One region of the Pseudescherichia sp. genome, then DNA from elsewhere that is predicted to be linked to it. Evidence: predicted binding sites of a transcription regulator. Region 1 holds the regulator's gene; each other region holds the start of a gene.
The links. The regulator Fur, encoded in region 1, represses iron uptake genes when iron is present. The targets are predictions, from matches to a motif close to ATAATAATGAGAACNACTATCAA.

Region 1 (5,897 bases):
TCCTTCTTATGCAAGGGTTAGATTGTGCCGCAAACCTTGTCAATCAGCTCCACCGGGAACTGCATCGACTGCATGATATGCTCCACCATGCTGCGTTTGCGGTCCGTATTCGTATTCGTGATCACCCAGTATGGCGTATTCGCCAGGTGCTTAGGTTTGGTCTGTGCCCCGTTTTGCAGCAGCGTCTGCTCACTGCCCGCAAAGTAGACGCGGGTACGGCCATGCAGGGACTCCGTCGCCTCGGCAAACGCTTTCTCATCCAATGAATAGAGTGTAGACAGCACCAGCATGAAGCGGTTAACCGCTTTGCGCTGTTCTGCATATTCGTCAGAGAGCAGCAGTTCGCGCATGGCACGGACTTTGTCTTTTACAGGATTAACCGGCTTCACTTCGGCCGGGACGTTGACAATGGCGGCCTCTTTCGGGGCGGTGGCCGCTGGCCTGCTGCCGTTGGCGGTAAACTTCAGCATCCGGCGTAAAATCTCGGATGCGCTCTCGCCGATGTGTTTGGTATGGCTAGCAATATAGCTGTAAAGCTCATCATCAACTTCGATCGTTTTCATTTTAATCCAGTGGAGTATCTTATCTGAATACAAGCTGTTGGGATTATAGGCGAAATCTCAACAACGGTTAACGTCAGGCAAAAGTCGGTTCGCGTCGACCCCTTGCAGCCAGGCGGTAGAATGGTCAACATAATACCCTAACCCGACAGAGCGAAAAAAAGAACTTTGCCATGAAATTGAATACCCGAGCGCAATCTGCACAACATCCGCACAACAATTCTCCCGTTGTCCTGGTTCACGGCCTGTTTGGCAGCCTGGACAACCTCGGCGTGCTGGCGCGCGATCTGGTAAACGATCACGATATCATCCAGGTGGATATGCGCAACCACGGTCTCTCTCCCCGCTCGCCGGAGATGAACTACCCGGCGATGGCGCAGGATCTGCTGGATACCCTCGACGCGCAGGGCCTCGAAAAGGCCACCTTTATCGGCCACTCTATGGGCGGCAAGGCGGTAATGGCGCTTACCGCGCTTGCCCCAGAACGGATCGATCGGCTGGTTGCTATTGATATTGCCCCGGTTGACTATCAGGTACGTCGTCATGACGAGATTTTTGCCGCTATCAAGGCGGTGACGGCTGCAGGGGCCACCAGCCGCCAGCAGGCCGCTGCGCTGATGCGTCAGACCCTGCATGAAGAGGGCGTTATTCAGTTTCTTCTGAAATCGTTCATTGACGGTGAGTGGCGCTTCAACGTGCCGGTTCTGTGGGACCGCTATGAAGAGATTATTGGCTGGCAGACCGTACCGGCCTGGGATCGCCCGGCGCTGTTTGTCCGCGGTGGCCAGTCGCCCTACGTCACCGAGGCACATCGCGATGCGCTGCTGGCCCAGTTCCCGCAGGCACGGGCGCATGTGATTGCCGGAGCCGGTCACTGGGTGCATGCTGAAAAGCCCGAGGCGGTGCTGCGGGCGATCCGCCGCTATCTGGCAAACGATGCGGGCTGATTAAAAACCCGGCGACCGGACGCGGCAGGGCTTACGGTCGTTGGCGTCCCTGCTCTGCTGATGTATGATGGCGCGCTAATCGCACAGGGTTACCCTGGCAGCCTGTTTTCCCCGACGTCACCCTAAATCATGGCAAAAGAACAAACGGACCGTACGACACTAGATCTGTTCGCGAACGAGCGTCGCCCGGGACGACCGAAAACGAATCCGCTTTCGCGTGACGAACAGCTACGCATCAACAAGCGCAACCAGCTTAAACGCGATAAAGTTCGCGGACTTAAGCGCGTCGAGCTGAAGATGAACGCTGACGCCGTTGAGGCGCTCAATGCGCTGGCCGATGCCCGGCAGATGAGCCGCAGCGAGCTGATCGAAGAGCTGCTGCTCACCCAGCTCCAGGCCCTGCATCGCCAGGGCGACGTCTGAAAATCTCGTCAAATCACACTTTCATGTAGCACAGAGTGCAGTCCGAACGATTACGAATTTCGCGTATGGCTCTGTTCTGCTATTATTGCCCTTATCCGTGGGCTGTGCTCCACCACCATATTATTAAGTTTCAAGAGGTTATTTTACTCATGGCAATTACAGGCATTTTTTTCGGTAGCGACACCGGTAACACCGAAAATATCGCGAAGATGATCCAGAAGCAGCTTGGTAAAGAGATTGCCGACGTGCATGACATTGCCAAGAGCAGCAAAGAAGATCTGGAAGGCTATGATATCCTGCTGCTGGGCATCCCGACCTGGTACTATGGTGAAGCGCAGTGCGACTGGGACGACTTCTTCCCAACCCTGGAAGAGGTGGATTTCAACGGTAAGCTGGTGGCGCTGTTCGGCTGCGGCGATCAGGAGGACTATGCAGAGTACTTCTGTGATGCACTCGGCACCATTCGTGATATCATTGAACCCAACGGTGCAACTATCGTAGGTCACTGGCCAACCGCGGGTTATCATTTTGAAGCGTCTAAAGGCCTGGCCGATGACGACCACTTCGTCGGACTTGCTATTGACGAAGATCGTCAGCCGGAGCTGACCGCCGAGCGCGTTGAGAAGTGGGTCAAGCAGATCTCTGAAGAGCTACACCTGGACGAGATCGTTAACGCCTGATGTTAACGGCGTGGCCTTCGTGCTGCGCCGCTATTGATAGATAAAAGCAATAGAAATAATTGCTACAATTTTTTAACTTTCGCGTACATACCTGTACAATATCCCCTGGTCAAACGGGTCGCGCAACGATTGTTTGTTGGCGAGGCCACGTTTTATACGCATACTTTACTTGAGGACTTGTAGTTTTCATTTAGAAGTGGCAATTCTATAATGAGACGCATTTACTCAAGGTCATTCTCATTAACTTCCGCCTCGGAAGTGGATCGATTAGCAACAGGACAGACTCCGCATGACTGACAATAACACCGCATTAAAGAAGGCCGGCTTGAAAGTCACGCTTCCTCGTTTAAAAATTCTGGAAGTGCTTCAGGGACCGGATAACCATCATGTCAGTGCGGAAGACTTATACAAGCGACTGATCGATATGGGCGAGGAAATTGGTCTGGCTACCGTGTATCGCGTGCTCAACCAGTTTGATGATGCCGGGATCGTGACCCGTCATAACTTTGAAGGCGGCAAATCCGTTTTCGAACTGACTCAGCAGCATCACCACGATCATCTGATCTGCCTCGACTGTGGCAAAGTGATCGAATTTAGCGATGACTCTATCGAAGCTCGCCAGCGTGAAATCGCCACTAAGCATGGCATCCGCCTGACGAACCACAGCCTCTATCTCTATGGTCACTGTGCCGAAGGCGACTGCCGTGAAAATGAACACGCGCATGAAACGACGCCGCGTAAGCTGTGATTGAAACGGTAACAAAAAACGGGCCACCTTAGGGTGGCCCTTTTTTATGGGAAGAGCGAGACCGTAGGCCGGGCAAACGCAGTGCCGCCCGGCATTGCAGCGTCAACATAATAACGCCCGGTGGCGCTTCGCTTACGCGGGCCTACAAACCCACACTGTGCCCAACGGGCGAAAAAGCATCTCCCGTTACCAGCAAACAAACCCGCCATCGACCAGCAGATCTACACCGGTGCAGAACGATGAGGCATCCGCGGCAAGAAAAATCGCCGGGCCCGCCATCTCTTCAACCTTTGCCATACGCTGCATCGGCGTCTGGCTCTCAAACGATTTTGTCTGATGCACCATCTCTGGACGGGTGTTCATTGGCGTCGCCGTGTAGCCTGGGCTAATCGTGTTGACGCGGATATTTTTCTCCGCCCACTCCATCGCCAGGCTTTTGCTTAAGTGGATCACCCCCGCCTTAGAGCAGTTGTAGTGAGCCTGCTCCAGACCCCGGTTAACAATCACCCCTGACATAGAGGCGATATTAATGATCGAGCCACCGCCGCTCTCCAGCATCAGCTCCGCCTCGGCTTTGCAGCTGTTCCAGACGCCGGTGAGGTTGATATCGATCACCCGCTGCCACTGATCGGGCTCCATCTCCAGCGCCGGATTGGCGTTGGCAATCCCGGCGGCGTTGAGCGCCACATCAAGGCGGCCAAACTGCGTCTTCACTTCAGCGATGGCAGCGCGCAGATGGGCGATATCGCGTACGTCGCCGGTATAAGCAAAGGCGCTGCCGCCCATCTCCTGAATAGTGCTCACGGTGTCCGCCAGGCCACCGTCCTCACGCAGATCGAAGCAGGCCACCTTCGCCCCCGCGCTGGCAAAACCGTAAGCAATCATTTGACCAATACCGCTGCCTGCCCCGGTAACAAACGCGACGCGATCGCTTAAATCAAACAGTCTTTGGGAAAAATATTTATCCATGATTTCACTCCAAAATGTGTTACGACATGATCAAGCCGCCATCCACGTTGATGGTTTGTCCTGTAATGTAGGCCGCGTCCTCGGACGCCAGAAATGCCACCAGCCCGGCAACGTCGGCAGGTTTGCCCGCCCGCTTAAGGGGGATCCCCTGCACCCATTCATCCATGAGTTCGCCTTTTTTATACTGCTTCTCTGGCGTACTCAGGATCTCGCCCCAGACACGGTCGTTGTAGTCCCACATATTGGTCTCGATGATCCCTGGGCAGAACGCGTTAACCGTAATGTTGTGCTGGGCCAGCTCAAGGGCGAGGCTTTGGGTAATGCCAATCACACCCATTTTGCTGGCGGCGTAGTGCGGGGTGTAGATAAAGCCAACGCGCCCCTGCCCGGAGGAGGTGTTAATCAGACGTCCGCTCTGCTGTTTGACCATATACTTTGCGGCTTCGCGGCAGCATAGCCATACGCCGGTGGTATTCACGTTGAGGACGTTATCGAACTCCTGACGCGTCATTTTATCGAAGCGGTCGATAGTGATAATGCCGGCGTTTTGGATAGAGACATCAATAGTGCCAAAGGTATGATGCGCGAGCCTGTAAAGCTCGGTGACCTGCTCTTCATTGGTGACATCGGCAACGAAGGAGATGATATTTTCATGGTACTCCTCTCTCAGTCGCTCTGCGGTCTCTGTGACCTCTTCTGAGTGATCCGATAGCACCAAATTCGCCCCCGCATCAGCAAATTTTCTGGCGATACCCTCACCGATGCCTTTGGCGGCCCCGGTAATGACGACCGTTTTATTTTCGAATACATAGCCCATACTTCCCTCCTCGCCCGCTATTCAGAATTTGTGTAGGGTTCTTTCGACGGCTTGTTGCCACTCCCGCCAGCGTTTTTGTAAACGGCCATGACGCTCCATGTTGGGGCGAAATTCGCTATGCGGGTAAAGGTACGGTTTCAGCTCATCGAGTGAGAGTTGCCCCACGGCTTTGCGCGCTAAGAGTGCCGCCCCGATAGCTGACAGTTCAGGCACGTCGCTGCGCATAACCGGGCAACCCAGCAGGTCTGACTGATACTGCATCAGCCAGTCATTTTTAGTCGGACCGCCATCCACCATTAACGCGGTCAGCGTAAAATCGTTGTGCTGCCGCATGGCGGTAACCACATCGGCGATCTGGTAGGTGATGGCCTCCAACGCCGCCCGGATGAGGTGCGCGCGTTTTACGCCACGGCTCAGGCCGCAGATCACCCCACGGGCATTTTCATCCCACCAGGGCGCACCGAGTCCCGTCAGCGCCGGAACAAAATAGACGCCAAGCGTTGATTCAACCGAAGCCGGGAGTGAGTTCAGCTCAGCCGCCAGCTCGGCCTCGGGCAGTTCGCTCAGGCCCGTGCTGTCCGCCATCCACGCCACGCCGTCACCGGTATGGGGGATGTTCCCCTCCAGGCCGTAGATCAGCTGCTCGCCATCATGCCAGGCAAGGGTGGTTGCCAGAGCTTGGATGTTGCACTGGGCTGAGGTGACCGGGGCCATCACCGATGAGCCCGTGCCGTAGGTCGCCTTGACGCAGCC
Region 2 (5,897 bases), on a different contig from region 1:
ATAACAGAATAAAAAATACTGTTCATTAGCGGGCTCCATTTTTTTTGATTTTAAAATTGCGCCATGATATTGTCAACGCAACTCACGCCCGCCCATCTCCACCCCGTTGAAATAACAGGATATTAGCGATGTTGCCCGAGAATCTTGTCCCGGCTCGTTTTCACGTCTCCACAGTGAAAACCGATGCGGGAGAAGCAGAAAAAGATGCCGATTTAGCTCAGGGAAAAAGAACGCTCGCGGATTATGAAAGCGATATATTAACCAACGTTAACCGTACCCGGCAATCACGTAATATGCTGCTGGAAGAGCGCGACCGGCATATAAAAGACAGGCTATACCGGGTCGTTAAAATTGAAACCTTTTGCCGAGTACTGAACGATCTTCAGGCCACGGGCGAAATTGATCCCCAGCTTTTAAGTCAAATAATCACAAAAAAAACGACCGACATAAATGGCGCGGGAAAAGAAATTTGGCTTAATCTCATAACCCACGAAAAAGATACGCCTATGTTTTATACGCTACAGGACGATTCGCGTGAATAAAGAGATTGATAATAACAATGTCTATTTGACTTTAGATGAGACAAAGAGCGATGAATTTATCTTAAAGCAAAATCTGGATGCATTAATCCAGAATAAAAATGAGACGATCCAGCGTATCGCCAGGGAGTCTCTCTCTATTCCCGCGGCGCTGATCAGGCTAAAGTGGCAGAACCGCCGTGAGATCTATGCCTTACAGGTTAAAGAGGAGATCTACGGGGCGGCAATTGATGAAATCATCGCTCTGCATCCCGACTTACGGGAAAAGATCATGGCAAAGCTGGAAACAAACTACCAGCACCTTCTTGAACGAGAAACCGCCACCTTGCGTCTTACCCGCAAGCTTGCCGACGGTGAATACCGCACCGGCAGCGTTAACAGAGTGGCACTCCAGGAGGAGCCGGAACTCCCGTCTGAGCGCCTCTCTACCGCCTCCAAGCCATAAGCTCCCCAGCCTCTGGTTGCGATCGATAACCATAGGGAATCGTCCGGTTCGCCTGCATTTCCCGCATAAGCATCTATCCTTAATCAGGATGTATCACAGATGGAGACGACTTATGGCAAACGATCAGACGAAAATTCAGGACCCCACCACCCAGTATTACACTGAGGGTTACCCGAAACAGAAGCAGCCCGCGCCAGGGGTGCAGGCAAAAATGGATCCCGTCCCCGACTGTGGCGAGAAGAGCTATGTGGGTAGCGGCCGTCTTAAGGATCGTAAGGCACTGGTGACAGGGGGCGACTCCGGTATCGGGCGCGCTGCCGCCATCGCTTACGCGCGTGAAGGCGCTGATGTCGTGATTAACTACCTGCCAGCTGAAGAAGAGGATGCGCAGGAAGTCAAAGCGCTGATTGAAGCTGAAGGGCGCAAAGCGGTGCTGATCCCAGGCGATCTGACCGATGAAGCCTTTACCCGCTCGCTGGTTAACCAGGCGCGCGATGCCCTGGGCGGATTGGATATTCTGGCGCTGGTCGCCGGGAAACAGACCGCCGTAGAAGATATTGCCGATCTCACCTCAGAGCAGTTTGAGCAGACCTATAAGACTAACGTCTTCTCGCTGTTCTGGATCACCCAGGAGGCGCTGAAGTTCCTGCAGCCGGGTGCCAGCATTATCACCACCTCGTCGGTGGAGGCCTATCAGCCAAATGCGACCCTGCTGGACTACGCCTCCACCAAGGCGGCCATCCTCAACTTTACCCGCGGGCTGGCAAAACAGGTGGCAGAGAAAGGCATTCGTGTGAACAGCGTTGCACCGGGCCCTGTCTGGACGGCGCTGCAAATCTCTGGCGGTCAGCCGCAGGAGAAACTACCGAAGTTTGGTCAGTCCACGCCGCTGAAACGCGCCGGGCAACCTGCTGAGGTCGCCGCTATTTACGTCTATCTGGCGAGCCAGGAGTCAAGCTACGTGACTGCCGAAGTACACGGTGTCACCGGCGGGATGCACTTAAGCTAGTTTTGCATGCAACAAAAAGGGGCCGCGATGGCCCCTTTTTTTATCTCAATGCTGCGCTTATTTCGGGCGCGTCACCTCTTCACCCACCAGACCAATCTTCAGATAACCCGCCTGATGCAGGGTATCCATGACCTTCATCATCGTCTCATAATCTACGGTTTTATCCGCACGGAAGAAGATGGTGGTATCTTTCTTACCCGCGGTCTGGGCGTTCAGCGCATTGACCATCGTCTCTTCGGTCACCGGATCGTTACCGATAAACATGCTGTTATCCGCTTTCACCGACAGGTAAACCGGCTTTTCCGGACGCGGTTGCGGCTGGCTGGAGGAGGCCGGTAAGTTTACCTTCACGTCAACGGTGGCCAGCGGGGCCGCCACCATGAAGATAATCAGCAGCACCAGCATAACGTCGATAAACGGCGTCACGTTGATCTCATGCATTTCGCCGTTATCGTCCAGATTTTCATTAAGACGCATTGCCATACGGAATTAACCTAAACGTAGTTTCTGTGCGGAGTGAACCGGTGCAGCCGACGGGCTGGCAGCCAGGTCGAGATCGCGGCTCTGCAGCAGCAGCACCTGCGCGGCAACATCGCCCAACATGGCTTTATAGCCGCCGATAGAGCGGGCAAAGATGTTATAAATGACCACCGCGGGGATAGCGGCGACCAGGCCGATTGCCGTGGCCAGCAGCGCTTCAGCAATGCCTGGCGCAACGACGGCGAGGTTAGTGGTCTGGGTCTGGGCAATACCGATAAAGCTATTCATAATGCCCCATACGGTACCAAACAGGCCGATAAACGGTGAGATAGCGCCAATGGTCGCGAGGAAACCATTACCGCGGCCCAGGTGACGGCCAACGGCAGCGACGCGCCGCTCAAGACGGAACCCGGTACGCTCTTTGATGCCTTCGTTATCTTCAGAGCCAGCGGAGAGCTCAAGCTCGTTCTGCGCTTCGTTCAGCAGCTGCGTGCTCAGGCTACTGGCGTGGAAACTGGCTGCGATTTCGCTCGCCTGATCCAGCGTGCGCGCTTCGCTTAACAGCTTCTGCTCGCGCTTAAGACGGCGCTTATGCGAGAACATCTCCACGCTTTTGCTGAAGAAAATCGCCCAGGTGACAATGGACGCCAGAATCAAGCCAATCATCACCAGCTTTACGACGATATCGGCATGGTGATACATACCCCAAACGGAGAGATCCGTCTGCATCAAATTATTACCCACTCTGTATCTCCGGACGCAAATCACAAAATCTGAGCATAATAATATCAAAACAGCATCGAATTGATAGTAGTTCTCATTAGTATTTACATAGTGGCGTAATTTTGACAAACTTTCCTTGCGCTTACGCAGTAAAAAATGCCGTAAGCGCAATTTTCAGAAAATTATCGAACTTCCAGCACAAAATCTTCAAAGCGACATTCGCCGGGATCCTGCGCGTCTGCCGTGGCAGCGGCAAAGATGCCTACTTTAGCCCCAACCCATTTTCCTTTACCGGCAGCAAAGGTGCGCGGTACCTGCTGCCACGCCCCGCCATCTTCACGCCAGGCAAACTGGCTGACACCGCCCTCCCCTACGCTAACCTGAAGCTCACAGGTTGCGGACGAGAGCATATGCAGGGCCTGGCATTGCTCTCTGATTACGCCCGCATCACTCATCCAGCCGTGAACATAACAGAGCTGATGGCACTGCTGACGACGGACAATAACCAGCGCGGCATAACGTTCGCCATAGATAATCAGCCCGCCGCAGCTTTCAGGCTCTGCGGCGGCGAGCGTAGCGCGCGTGCGGGCAGTAAAGGTAAATGCCGGAAACTTTTGCAGCAGCAGCTGCGGTGCGGCGTAAAGCGTCTGCTGACCCGCAAACTCGGGCAGCAGGATACAGCGTAGATGAAGACCCTGCGTAGCCGGGATCAGCCAGTTCGGCTGAGGATTGGCCTGCCACTGCCACTGTAGCCCAGGCCTGCCGGTAGCAAAATCATCGCTGGTCTGAGGCGCATAGGGCGTCACCGCAGGCAGGCCGCCTGGCTTTTGCCAGCGCAGAACCGGCTGCCCGGCGCCTGCCCCACCAAAAGGCTCGCCTATGTGCGGCCAGCCATCCTCGTCCCATGACATCGGCTGGAGATGAACGATACGGCCATAGAGGTGCGCATCCTGAAAATGGACAAACCAGCACTCGCCGTTTTTCAGCTCTACCCATCCCCCCTGATGGGGGCCGTTCACGGCGGTCTCTCCTTGAAAGAGCACGTTTCGTGCCTCCCACGGCCCGGTCATCTCTGGCGCGCGCAGTACCGTCTGCCAACCGGTCTCCACCCCACCCGCTGGCGCGAAGATGTAATAGAGGCCGTTGCGTTTATAGACCTTCGGCCCCTCCAGCGTCGGGAGATCGCAGCTGCCATCATAGATAATCTGCCCCTCCCCCTGTAGCGCCGTACCGTCTGGCTTCATCGAGAAAAGCTGTAGCTTATGCTTAATGCCGCTGCGGCTATGGGCGAAGGCGTGAACCAGCCAGGCGCTGCCATCCTCATCCCAGAAAGGACAGGGATCGATCCAGCCTTTGGCGGGCTGGACGCAGTGCGGCTTGCTCCACGCTCCCCACGGATCCTGGGTATGACACATAAAAATCCCCTCGTCGGGGGTGCTGAAAAAGACCCACAGGCGATCGTTATGCCAGCGCAGGGAGGGTGCCCAGACCCCTTTTCCGGGCTGCACGGTGTCGTAGCCAGCAAGATCGAGGGAAGCAAACACATGGTTGATAATCCGCCAGCTGACCAGATCCGTTGAGTGCAGTACGGGCAACGCCGGCATATGGTTGAAGCTCGACGAGACCATAAAAAAGTCATCCCCAACGCGGACGATATCCGGATCCGAATAGTCGGCGCAAAGAATCGGATTTTGATAGGTATTCTGCGACATGATGCGGTTCCCTTATGCGTTTTTCAGTTCGTCACCCACCAGCACCGGACGATCGCTGGCTGCAGGGCGGGCAGCCTGTTCCCGGGCGGCCAGATCGCGCTGTATCGTTGCCATCATGGTGTCATCGAGCTTATAGAAGCGCGCCAGCCACCAGAGGATCAGATAGGAGAGCGAGGGCCCCAGGGTCAGCAGCCCGACAATACCGGCGGTGGCTAACGGCGTCTGTTCAGCGACGCCTGCCTGGTAGCCAAACAGGCCCAGAGCAAACCCGACGGCAGCGCCCGCCACGGCCATCCCCATTTTTAAGGCAAAGAGATTTCCCGAATAGGATAAGCCGGTAATACGGTGGCCGAACTTCCACTCGCCATAGTCCGCCGCGTTGGCCATCATATTCCATTTAAAAGGCTGGTACATTTGATGGAAAAAGCCGACCAGGAAATAGAGCGGGAACACCACTGCCAACCAGGTAGGCGGAATAAAGAACATCACCACGCCGGTAAATACCAGCAGCAGGTTAATATTTTTAAATAGTGAAACGGCTCGGTAGCGCTTAGCTAAATAACCTGCGGCCAGGCTACCGATAATAGTGCCCACCACGCTGGTAGAGACAAAGGCAGACTTCATTACCGTACCCGCCGCCGTCTGTACGCCGCCCATCATTAAATAGGTCGCATAATAGAGCGTCGCCGCGCTACGCATCACTCCGGCCATACTGGAAAAGAAAGTGATAATTGCCACAATACGCCACTGATCGTTCGCCAGCAGACAGCGAATATCCTCTCGTACGCTACTTTGCGTTTCCACCGCCGGGGCGACGCGCTCTTTGGTAGAGAAAAAGCAGAACAGCAGCATCACAATAGCAATCGCGCCCATGATGCCCATCGTGGCCTGAAAACCAAACTGTTTATCCTCTTTACCCAGCCAGTCCACCAGAAACAGGGTGGCGACCGACACCATCAGTCCGGCAGCGGACGAGATGGTAAAGCGAT
Region 3 (5,897 bases), on a different contig from region 1:
GCTTAATACGGTCACGCGTGGCGTCATCAAGCTTAACCCCCATCGTGGTGCTACCCATGCATCTACTCCTCGTTATTATCGTCACTCTGTGTCGTTAGCGAGAAATATCTACCATGTTGCAACTTTGTGCAACCGTGTTAATTGTGACGCGGCCAACAAGCTGAATAATGAATGGATTGTTAACGATGATCGGACGTTAAAAAGTTGCGCTAGCACCCCTGGAAGCCAGAAACCATGCGGTACTTAACACTTTTTCACGGTGTTACCTTGTAAAGCGTGAGCGAGTGCAACCTATTAGAAAATGGTATCGTAACGGGGATGTAATTCATGTGAATGCCATGTTAAATCGATTGTGGTTAGAAATCGCTTCCGGCAGGATACGGTCGCCCAACACTACAACGACACCTTTTCCCCGTTCCGGAAAAGGTCAACGCAGCAGATATGACGTTTGCTGACGAAGAGATCTGGAGACTTTTGAATGGCAATGAGCACCCCAATGCTGGTGACGTTTCTTGTTTACATCTTTGGCATGATTTTGATTGGCTTTGTCGCCTGGCGATCGACAAAAAACTTTGACGACTACATTCTCGGCGGACGCAGCTTAGGCCCGCTGGTCACCGCGCTCTCCGCGGGCGCCTCTGACATGAGCGGCTGGCTGCTGATGGGCCTGCCGGGGGCGATCTTTATCTCCGGTATCTCCGAGAGCTGGATCGCTATCGGCCTGACGCTGGGGGCATGGATTAACTGGAAGCTGGTGGCGGGCCGTCTGCGCGTGCACACCGAAGTAAACAACAACGCCCTGACGCTGCCAGACTACTTCACTGGCCGTTTTGAAGATCGTAGCCGCGTGCTGCGCATCATCTCGGCGCTGGTTATTCTGCTCTTCTTCACCATCTACTGTGCGTCCGGCATCGTTGCGGGGGCGCGTCTGTTTGAGAGCACCTTCGGCATGAGCTACGAAACGGCGCTGTGGGCTGGTGCGGCAGCAACCATTATCTACACCTTCGTAGGCGGCTTCCTGGCAGTAAGCTGGACCGACACCGTGCAGGCCAGCCTGATGATTTTCGCCCTGATCCTCACCCCGGTGATGGTGATGGTCTCCGTAGGTGGCTTTGACGACTCGCTGGTGGTGATCAAGCAGAAGAGCATTGAAAACGTAGATATGCTCAAAGGGCTGAACTTCGTGGCCATCGTTTCACTGCTGGGCTGGGGTCTGGGCTACTTTGGCCAGCCGCACATCCTGGCACGCTTTATGGCAGCGGATTCTCACCACACCATCGTTCATGCCCGCCGCATCAGCATGACCTGGATGATCCTCTGCCTGGCCGGTGCGGTAGCCGTAGGCTTCTTCGGTATTGCTTACTACAGCAACAACCCGGCGCTCGCCGGGGCGGTAAACCAGAACGCCGAGCGCGTGTTTATCGAGCTGGCGCAGGTGCTGTTTAATCCATGGGTTGCAGGCGTGTTGCTCTCCGCTATCCTGGCGGCGGTAATGTCCACCCTGAGCTGTCAGCTGCTGGTCTGCTCCAGCGCCATCACGGAAGATCTCTACAAAGCATTCCTGCGTAAAGGCGCAAGCCAGACCGAGCTGGTATGGGTCGGACGCGTAATGGTACTGGTCGTCGCGCTGGTAGCCATCGCTCTGGCCGCCAACCCGGAAAACCGGGTGCTGGGTCTGGTGAGCTATGCCTGGGCCGGTTTTGGTGCCGCCTTTGGTCCAGTAGTGCTCTTCTCGGTCATGTGGTCACGCATGACCCGGAACGGCGCGCTGGCGGGGATGATTATCGGTGCGGTGACCGTTATCGTCTGGAAGCATTTCGAACTGCTGGGCCTGTACGAGATCATTCCAGGCTTTATCTTTGGCAGCATCGGTATTGTGCTCTTCAGCCTGCTGGATAAAGCACCGTCGGCAAGCATGCAGGCGCGCTTTGCCGAGGCGGATGCGCATTACCACTCTAAGCCGGAACCACGCGTAGCAAACTAACTGTTGTTCACGCACCGGAGCCGCTCTCCGGTGCGTTTTCTCACTTCTTCTTCACAATTTATCAACCCTCGATTCACCTTCCAGCCCGCGCCTTGGCCTGCGTAACATTCTGAGAAACTTCCGCGCAGAAATTACTTGTGTTTATTGCTGCCGTAATGATAATCACTATCATTGAAATTTACTTTTCTTTGCATCTTTTGACGCTGCTTAACATTCAAAGGCTTATCGCATGTTTGTACCATTTCTCATTATGCTGCGCGAAGGACTCGAAGCGGCGCTGATCGTTAGCCTCATCGCCAGTTACCTGAAGCGTACCCAACGCGGCCGCTGGATAGGCGTGATGTGGATCGGCGTCTTTCTCGCCGCCGCACTCTGCCTTGCTCTCGGGATCATCATCAACGAAACCACCGGGGAGTTTCCGCAAAAAGAGCAGGAGCTGTTTGAAGGCATCGTGGCGGTGATTGCCGTGGTGATCCTGACGTGGATGGTCTTCTGGATGCGCAAAGTGTCGCGCAACGTTAAGGTCCAGCTTGAGCAGGCGGTAGATAACGCCCTGAGGCAGGGCAATCATCACGGCTGGGCACTGATAATGATGGTTTTCTTTGCCGTCGCACGGGAAGGGCTGGAGTCAGTCTTCTTCCTGCTGGCGGCGTTTCAGCAGGACGTGGGTATCTGGCCGCCGGTGGGGGCACTCACCGGGCTGGCGACAGCCGTCGTGATTGGCTTTCTGATCTACTGGGGCGGTATTCGCCTCAATATGGCGGCGTTTTTCAAATGGACCAGCCTGTTTATTCTGCTGGTAGCCGCTGGGTTGGCCGCCGGAGCGATCCGCGCCTTCCATGAGGCGGGCCTCTGGAACCATTTCCAGCAGGTGGCCTTCGATCTCAGCAATACCCTGAGCACCCACACGCTGTTTGGCACTCTGCTGGAGGGCATCTTTGGCTACCAGGAAGCGCCCAGCGTTAGTGAAGTGGTGGTCTGGTTTGCCTACCTTATTCCGGCGCTGGTGATGTTTATGCTGCCGCCGCGCCCGGGGGCACAGATGTCTCCCGGTGCCTCCTGATATTAATTGATAGCGACAATAGTAGTTACAACATACTTTTAAGGGAAAGGTCATGGCAACGCATTTTCGTCGTAGTGCTTTACAGGTTGGTATTGCCGCGCTGCTCGCCTGCGCATTCAGCGCCCAGGCGGCCGATGTTCCACAGGTGAAGGTCACGGTAACGGATAAGCAGTGTGAACCGATGAACCTCACGGTCAACGCCGGGAAAACACAGTTTATTATCCTCAACCACAGCCAGAAAGCGCTGGAGTGGGAGATCCTCAAGGGCGTCATGGTGGTTGAGGAGCGGGAGAATATTGCTCCTGGCTTTAGCCAGAAGCTGACCGCTAACCTGCAGCCGGGCGAATATGAGATGACCTGCGGCCTGCTGACCAACCCGAAGGGCAAGCTGATTGTTAAAGGCGCAGCGACGGCGGATGCGGCTAAAGGTGACGCGCTGCTGAGCCTGGGCGCTGCGATTACCGAGTATAAAGCTTACGTGACTCAGGAGATGAAGGGTCTGGTAGCGAAGACCAAAGACTTTACCGACGCGGTGAAGGCGGGTGATGTTGAGAAAGCGAAATCGCTGTATGCTCCAACGCGTCAGCACTACGAGCGCATTGAGCCGATCGCCGAACTCTTCTCTGACCTCGACGGCAGCATCGATGCCCGCGAGGATGACTACGAGCAGAAGGCTGCCGATCCGAAATTCACCGGCTTCCACCGCCTCGAAAAAGCGCTGTTTGGCGATAGCTCCACGAAGGGCATGGAGCAGTATGCTGACCAGCTGAATAGCGACGTGCTGGAGCTACAAAAACGCATCAGCGAGCTGGCCTTCCCGCCGTCAAAAGTGGTCGGCGGTGCGGCTGGGCTGATTGAAGAGGTCGCGGCCAGCAAGATTAGCGGCGAAGAGGATCGCTACAGCCATACCGACCTGTGGGACTTCCAGGCTAACGTTGACGGTGCGCAGAAGATTGTTGATCTGCTGCGTCCGCAGCTGCAGAAAGGCAACGCCGAGCTGCTGGCGAAGGTGGATGCTAACTTCAAGAAAGTTGATACCATCCTCGCGAAATACCGCACCAAAGATGGCTTTGAAACCTATGACAAACTGACCGACGCCGATCGCACGGCGCTGAAAGGACCGATCACCACCCTGGCGGAAGATCTGGCCCAGCTTCGCGGTGTACTCGGACTGGATTAAGCATGACAGAGCATGATGAGCACGGCGTGAGCGAGCCTTCACGCCGCCGTTTACTGAAGGGCATGGGCGCGCTGGGTGGCGCCCTGGCGCTGGCGGGCGGCTGTCCGGTAGCCCATGCGGCAAAGCCTAAAAGCGCTCCCGGCACCCTGTCGCCGGATGCGCGGATGGAGACCCAGCCGTTCTATGGCGAGCATCAGGCAGGTATTCTGACGCCGCAGCAGGCTTCGATGATGCTGGTCGCGTTTGACGTGCTGGCCAGCGACAGATCGGAGCTGGAGCGGCTGTTTCGCCTGCTGACCCAGCGGATTGTCTTTTTAACCACCGGCGGGCCTGCGCCAGATACGCCTAACCCGCGTATGCCGCCGATGGACTCCGGTATCCTCGGCGGCTTTATTGCCCCGGATAACCTGACCATCACCGTCTCGCTGGGGGCATCGCTGTTTGACGACCGCTTTGGCTTAGGCCCGCAGCGCCCGGCGAAGCTGGAGAAGATGACACGCTTTCCCAACGATTCGCTGGATGCAGCCCTGTGCCATGGCGATCTGCTCCTGCAGATCTGCGCTAACACCGGGGATACGGTGATCCACGCCCTGCGCGATCTCATTAAATACACGCCGGATCTGCTCAGCATCCGCTGGAAGCGGGAGGGGTTTATCTCTGACCACGCGGCACGCAGCAAAGGGAAAGAGACACCCATCAACCTGCTGGGCTTCAAAGACGGCACCGGTAACCCGGACGGTCAGAACGGCGCCCTGATGAAGCGCGTGGTGTGGGTTACGCCTGACCAGCAGGAGCCAGCCTGGACGGTGGGCGGCAGCTATCAGGCGGTGCGCATTATTCAGTTTCGCGTCGAGTTCTGGGATCGCACGCCGCTCAAGGAGCAGCAGACCATCTTCGGGCGTGACAAGCATAGCGGCGCCCCGCTGGGCATGCAGCATGAGCATGACGTGCCGGACTATGCTCGCGATCCCGACGGGGAGGTCATCGCCCTCGACAGCCATATTCGTCTTGCCAACCCGCGTACGCCGGAGACCGAGGTTAATCTGATGATGCGTCGGGGCTACAGCTACTCGCTGGGGGTAACCAACTCTGGCCAGTTAGATATGGGCCTGCTGTTTGTTTGCTTCCAGCACGATCTGGAGAAGGGCTTCCTGACCGTGCAGAAGCGGCTCAACGGCGAAGCGCTGGAGGAGTACATCAAGCCGATCGGCGGGGGCTACTTCTTTGCTCTACCCGGCGTGAAAGATCCGCAGCACTACCTGGCTCAGCCGCTGCTGGAGGCGTAGCCTGCGCTCCTCTGTCCTGCGGGGCAGGGGAGAACTATCATTTTTTTCTATGAGCGCAGTCCTGTTATATTTTTGTAATATTAATGTCAGAAACTGGCTCCAGGTAAGAGGGCAGGCTCGTTATATTTTGGTAAATATAATGTTGCTTTTATGAAAATTTTTGTTTTACTTATATCAACAGCGGTAGTTCCCGGCAGTGAACGATTCACTATGGAGATCGCGAATGGTAAGGTCCGGCTCAGGACAATCAGAACACTCAATCCGCCATGTTCGGTGCGGGCAGCACGCCACCGATAGCGATCGTCTCACCGCCAGAATCTCCTCTTCCCTCATCAAAAAAACTGAATTTACCGACGTGGCCAACGACACAGTGGGTGGGTTTGC
Region 4 (5,897 bases), on a different contig from region 1:
GACCGCTTCCAGACCGATAAGCCGCAGCCGGTGAATGCCCTGCTGAAAGAGGCCGAGAGCCGTAACCTCTCCCTGTTACAGGCACGCCTCTCCCAGGATCTGGCTCGCGAGCAGATCCGTCTGGCGCAGGATGGTCATCTGCCAACCCTGGATTTAACCGCCTCAAGCAGCGTCTCTGACACCTCCTACAGCGGCTCCCGCACCAGCGGCGCCCAGGGTTCGGCCTATGACGACAGCAACATCGGTCAGAACAAGGTCGGCCTGAGCTTCTCCCTGCCGCTCTATCAGGGTGGTCTGGTGAACTCCCAGGTGAAACAGGCGCAGTACAACTTTGTTGGCGCAAGCGAGCAGCTGGAGACCGCCCACCGCAGCGTGGTGCAGACCGTGCGCTCCTCCTATAACAACGTTAACGCCTCCATCAGCAGCATCAACGCCTACAAACAGTCCGTGGTCTCTGCCCAGAGCTCGCTGGATGCCACCGAAGCAGGCTACTCGGTGGGTACCCGTACCATCGTTGACGTACTGGATGCGACCACTACGCTCTATAACGCCAAGCAGCAGCTCTCCAGCGCGCGTTACAACTACCTGATTAACCAGCTGAGAATTAAATCTGCTCTCGGTACGCTGAACGAGCAGGACCTGCTGGCCCTGAACGGCGCCTTGGGTAAACCGGTCGCCACCACGCCGGAAGCCGTCGCCCCGTCCACGCCTGAACAGGACGCGCGCGTGCAGAACAGCGCCCCGGATAGCAACGGTGATGCTAACGGTAACGGCCTGCTCAACGCCGCGCTGCCACGCTAAGCGCGCGTTTGAAATTGCTATGAAAACGAGATGGGGGCGCTTGCCCCCGTTTCAACGTAAGACAACGTAAAGATCCCTGCTCCATACCCGCATTCCGCCTCATTCCGCTTCAATTTCGACCACTCATCCTCTATCCTGAACAGTAGCTACCTCGCTTTAACTCTGGGTTTTAAAAGAGACATATGAAACGGACAAAAACGATTAATCATGCGACGTTCCGCAAAAGCTGGGGCGCTCGTCACCTTACCCCTGTCGCTTTCGCCCTTACCGCCGCATTTATGCTGGCGGGCTGCGAACAGAGCGATGAGACGGTATCGATGTATCAAAACGCTGATGACTGCTCGACCGCAAATCCGGGTAAAAGCGCCGAATGTACTACCGCGTACAACAATGCCCTGAAAGAGGCCGAGCGCACCGCGCCGAAATATAAGACGCGTGAAGAGTGCGTCGCCGAGTTTGGTGAAGGTCAGTGCCAGCAGGCGCCTGCCCAGGCGGGCGTCGCGCCGGAGAACCAGGCTCAGGCCCAGCAGAGCAGCGGCAGCTTCTGGATGCCGCTGATGGCGGGCTACATGATGGGACGCCTGATGGGCGGCGGTGCGGGCTTCGCCCAGCAGCCGCTGTTTAGCTCGCGTAACCCAGCCAGCCCGGCCTACGGCCAGTACACCGACGCCTCGGGTAAAAGCTACGGCGCAGCCCAGCCAGGCCGCACCGCGACCGTACCCAAAACCGCGCTGGCCCCGAAACCCGCGACCACCTCTACGGTAACGCGTGGCGGCTTCGGTGAGTCGGTTGCCAAACAGTCCACTATGCAGCGTAGCGCCGTCGGCACCTCCTCTTCACGCTCAATGGGGGGTTAAGCCTCATGGAACGAGTCACGATTGCCGAGCGCCCGGACTGGCGCGAAAAAGCGACCGAGTACGGCTTTAATTTTCACACCATGTACGGTGAGCCGTACTGGTGTGAAGAGGCCTACTACAAATTCAGCCTTGCGCAGGTTGAGAAGCTCGAAGAGGTTACCGCCGAGCTGCATCAGATGTGCCTGAAGGTAGTGGAGAAGGTCGTCGCCAGCGATGAGCTAATGACCAAATTCCGCATTCCGAAACACACCTGGAGCTTTGTGCGCCAGGCATGGCAGACGCAGCAGCCATCGCTCTACTCGCGCCTCGATCTGGCGTGGGACGGTGTGGGTGAACCCAAGCTGCTGGAGAACAACGCCGACACCCCTACTTCGCTGTACGAAGCCGCCTTTTTCCAGTGGATCTGGCTGGAAGACCAGCAGAACGCGGGCAAGCTGCCGCCGGAGAGCGATCAGTTCAACAGCCTGCAGGAGAAGCTGATCGAGCGCTTCGACGAACTGCGCGAGCAGTACGGCTTTAGCCTGCTCCATCTGGCCTGCTGCCGCGATACCGTTGAGGATCGCGGCACGGTGCAGTATCTGCAGGACTGCGCCGCCGAAGCGGGCGTCGCCACTGAGTTTCTCTATATCGAAGATATTGGGCTGGGCGAAAAAGGTCAGTTCACCGATCTGCAGGATCAGGTGATCAGCAACCTGTTCAAGCTCTACCCGTGGGAGTATATGCTGCGCGAAGTCTTCTCTACCAAGCTAGAGGATGCTGGCGTGCGCTGGCTGGAGCCAGCCTGGAAGAGCATTATCTCTAACAAAGCGCTGCTGCCGATGCTGTGGGAGATGTTCCCGGATCATCCGAACCTGCTGCCCGCTTACTTTGCCGAAGATGACCATCCACCGTTAGAGAAATACGTCGTGAAGCCGATCTTCTCTCGCGAAGGGGCCAACGTCTCTATCGTGGAAAACGGCCAGACTATCGAGCAGGTAGAGGGCCCCTACGGTGAAGAGGGCATGATCGTCCAGCAGTTCTACCCGTTACCAAAATTTGGCGATAGCTATGTGCTGATCGGCAGCTGGCTGATCAACGATCAACCCGCCGGGATTGGCATCCGCGAGGATCGGGCGTTGATCACTCAGGATCTCTCCCGCTTCTATCCGCATATTTTTGTCGAATAGCTATAACACGTAGGCCCGGTAAGCGTAGCGCCACCGGGCGTTTTGTTATTAACCCACCTGCACCGACAGCATGCTGATGCTGCCCATCTCCATCCCCTCTACCGGGATCGTCACCGGCTCTGCGCCATCCCACGCGCCGAGCACGTAGAGCAGCGGCAGGAAGTGCTCCGGCGTCGGGTTCGACAGCGAGCCGCCCTCGTGCTGCAGATAGTTCACCAGCGGATGCTGCTCAACCGGCCCCTGCCAGGTAAGATTAGCCTTCACGTAATCATTAAACGATGCCGCCCATGCGTAGGGCGTGCTCTCCCCATGCCAGCGTGCGGTGCGTAGGTTATGCACCACGTTGCCGCTAGCCACCAGCATAATGCCCTCATCACGCAGCTGAGCCAGCCTACGGCCCATCTCATAGTGCCAGGCGGCGGGTTTAGTGCTGTCCACGCTCAGCTGCACCATTGGAATATCGGCATTCGGATACATCTTGATCAGCACGCCCCACGAGCCGTGGTCAAATCCCCACGCCTCTTTATCCAGCGCGACGGGGACCGGTGCCAGCAGATCCACCAGCCGCTGCGCCAGTTCGGGGGAGCCTGGCGCGGGATAGTGCGTATCAAAGAGCGCCTGCGGGAAACCGCCAAAGTCATGAATCGTCTTCGGCGTTTCCATTGCCGTCACGCCGGTGCCGCGGGTAAACCAGTGGGCAGAGATCACCACGATGGCCTTCGGGCGCGGCAGCGTCTGCCCAAGCTTGCCCCAGGCGCGGGTATAGATGTTATCTTCCAGCACATTCATCGGGCTGCCGTGGCCCAAAAACAGCGCTGGCATACGAGACGCAGACATGATGATATCCTCAGAAAAAGTGTCATTTTGATAGAAGCAGAGTACGCTTTTCCCGTGGAGGATGAACTCAGATAAGCATGATGAAGATCATCAGATAATTTGAATGTAAGAAATGCGTAAAGAGTGACTTACCCTCTCGCCTTACGGGGCAGTGTTCAATAATATTAATGAGAATCATTATCACAAGGAGTTCTGAATGTCGGTCCCGTTGATTCTGACCTTATTAGCCGGTGCGGCCACCTTTATTGGCGCGATCCTCGGCGTGCTTGGCCAGAAGCCTTCCAACCGCGTGCTGGCCTTTTCGCTGGGATTTGCCGCCGGGATCATGCTGCTGATCTCGCTGATGGAGATGCTCCCCGCTGCGCTCGGTACCGAGGGGATGTCGCCGGTGCTTGGCTACGGCATGTTTATCGTCGGCCTGCTGGGCTACTATGGCCTCGATCGCCTGCTCCCCCACGCCCATGCGCAGGATCTTATGCGCGCCAGCAGCAAAACGCTGCCGAGCAATATCAAGCGCACGGCGATCCTGCTGACGCTCGGCATCAGCCTGCACAACTTCCCCGAAGGCGTGGCCACCTACGTGACGGCCAGCAGTAACCTTGAGCTGGGGCTGGGCATCGCCCTGGCGGTCGCCCTGCACAACATTCCCGAGGGGCTGGCGGTGGCAGCGCCGGTCTATGCCGCCACGGGATCAAAGCGTAAAGCGGTGATGTGGGCAGGGATCTCAGGACTCGCGGAGATTTTAGGCGGCGTGCTGGCGTGGCTGATCCTTGGCAGCCTGGTCTCGCCGGTCGTGATGGCGGCGATCATGGCGGCGGTGGCCGGGATCATGGTGGCGCTGTCGGTGGATGAGCTGATGCCGCTGGCAAAAGAGATCGATCCCCACAACAACCCGAGCTACGGCGTGCTGTGCGGCATGTCGGTGATGGGACTAAGCCTGGTGCTGCTGCAGAGCATCGGCTTTGCGGGCTAATCAGACGAAAGACCAGAAACAACAGAGCCGGGCATGCCCGGCTCTGTTTTATCTCGCGTCAGCGCTTAGCTGGCTTTACGTTCCTGCTCGCGGCGGTAGGCCACCAGATCTTCGATGGTCACAACGGCCATCTCATGCGCTTTGGCAAATTCGATGCACTCCGGCGCGCGCGCCATCGAGCCGTCATCGTTGGTCAGCTCGCAGAGTACGCCGGCCGGTTTGAAGCCCGCCAGCGTCACGAGATCAATGGTCGCCTCGGTGTGGCCGCCGCGGGTCAGCACCCCACCCGGCTGCGCGCGCAGCGGGAAGACGTGGCCGGGACGGTTGAGATCGGATGGCTTAGCACCGTCGGCAATCGCCGCGCGTATAGTGGTCACGCGGTCAGCGGCAGAGACGCCGGTCGACACACCGGTAGCGGCTTCGATGGTCACGGTAAAGCCGGTACCGTAGGCGCTGGTATTGTTCTCTACCATCATCGGCAGATCGAGCTGTTTACGGCGCTCTTCGGTCAGGCAGAGGCAGACAATACCGCTGCCGTGGCGAATAGTCAGCGCCATCTGCTCAACGGTCATGGTTTCTGCGGCGAAGATCATATCGCCTTCGTTTTCACGATCTTCATCGTCAAGCACCATAACACCGCGCCCGTTGCGCAGTGCGTCTAAAGCGTGTTCCACACGTTCGAATGGCGTGCCAAAAGAGGAAAGTAGCGTCTGATTCATGGTAATAAAAACCTCATTAAAATTATGGTTACCAGAATCAGGGCAGTCTTAGGAGTACCGCAAGCGGCAAAAAAATAACGTGAGCAGGCGCAAACCCGGCTGGATCGTTACTCTCTCCCATCCGGACTTTAACCGTCGGCCCCGGAATTACACCGGATCTGCTGACCTCCCTGCATGACATGATGCACTGCGTGGAGCGCTCGCGGGCTTTCAGCCTGAGCTGATTTACCGCCGGTGGGGAATTTCGCCCCGCCCTGAGAATAAGCGGATTAACTATAACGCTATTGATTATCTCCGGCAATCCATTCACCGTAACAATTCTGCTTTCACGTAGCATAATCCACGTTACACTAATCCACGCTACACTAATGTTAATACTTACCAGTTCAGGGAAACGACTATGATTGACCCGAAAAAAATTGAACAGATCGCCCGCCAGGTTCACGAGTCCATGCCAAAAGGCATTCGTGAATTCGGTGAGGATGTAGAGAAGAAGATCCGCCAGACGCTGCAATCCCAGCTGGCGCGACTCGACCTGGTGAGC

Region 2: a site for Fur is predicted at 3,278-3,300, ahead of exbB (tol-pal system-associated acyl-CoA thioesterase). Genes of this name have one in related genera too.
Region 3: a site for Fur is predicted at 2,134-2,156, ahead of efeU (iron uptake transporter permease EfeU). Genes of this name have one in related genera too.
Region 4: a site for Fur is predicted at 3,823-3,845, ahead of zupT (zinc transporter ZupT). Genes of this name have one in related genera too.

The regions. Positions count from the first base shown of each region.
Region 1 covers NZ_DAMBWA010000007.1:50,979-56,875, forward strand. The annotation lists gene seqA (replication initiation negative regulator SeqA) at 18-563, opposite strand; gene ybfF (esterase) at 734-1,507, shown strand; gene ybfE (LexA regulated protein) at 1,637-1,930, shown strand; gene fldA (flavodoxin FldA) at 2,080-2,610, shown strand; gene fur (ferric iron uptake transcriptional regulator) at 2,900-3,358, shown strand; gene RTX96_RS11175 (SDR family oxidoreductase) at 3,545-4,327, opposite strand; gene RTX96_RS11180 (SDR family oxidoreductase) at 4,347-5,144, opposite strand; gene RTX96_RS11185 (FGGY-family carbohydrate kinase) at 5,166-5,897, opposite strand, start outside.
Region 2 covers NZ_DAMBWA010000004.1:64,825-70,721, forward strand. The annotation lists gene RTX96_RS07140 (ESA_00282 family adhesion-associated protein) at 1-26, opposite strand, end outside; gene RTX96_RS07145 (hypothetical protein) at 129-542, shown strand; gene RTX96_RS07150 (cytoplasmic protein) at 535-984, shown strand; gene RTX96_RS07155 (SDR family oxidoreductase) at 1,097-1,993, shown strand; gene exbD (TonB system transport protein ExbD) at 2,051-2,476, opposite strand; gene exbB (tol-pal system-associated acyl-CoA thioesterase) at 2,483-3,217, opposite strand; gene RTX96_RS07170 (family 43 glycosylhydrolase) at 3,379-4,908, opposite strand; gene RTX96_RS07175 (glycoside-pentoside-hexuronide (GPH):cation symporter) at 4,921-5,897, opposite strand, start outside.
Region 3 covers NZ_DAMBWA010000006.1:227,816-233,712, forward strand. The annotation lists gene putA (trifunctional transcriptional regulator/proline dehydrogenase/L-glutamate gamma-semialdehyde dehydrogenase) at 1-58, opposite strand, end outside; gene putP (sodium/proline symporter PutP) at 479-1,984, shown strand; gene efeU (iron uptake transporter permease EfeU) at 2,214-3,047, shown strand; gene efeO (iron uptake system protein EfeO) at 3,100-4,227, shown strand; gene efeB (iron uptake transporter deferrochelatase/peroxidase subunit) at 4,230-5,513, shown strand; gene RTX96_RS10915 (hypothetical protein) at 5,770-5,897, opposite strand, start outside.
Region 4 covers NZ_DAMBWA010000004.1:98,130-104,026, forward strand. The annotation lists gene tolC (outer membrane channel protein TolC) at 1-801, shown strand, start outside; gene RTX96_RS07305 (DUF1190 family protein) at 984-1,658, shown strand; gene RTX96_RS07310 (glutathionylspermidine synthase family protein) at 1,664-2,824, shown strand; gene ygiD (4,5-DOPA dioxygenase extradiol) at 2,873-3,661, opposite strand; gene zupT (zinc transporter ZupT) at 3,858-4,634, shown strand; gene ribB (3,4-dihydroxy-2-butanone-4-phosphate synthase) at 4,700-5,353, opposite strand; FMN riboswitch at 5,459-5,619, opposite strand; gene ubiK (ubiquinone biosynthesis accessory factor UbiK) at 5,754-5,897, shown strand, end outside.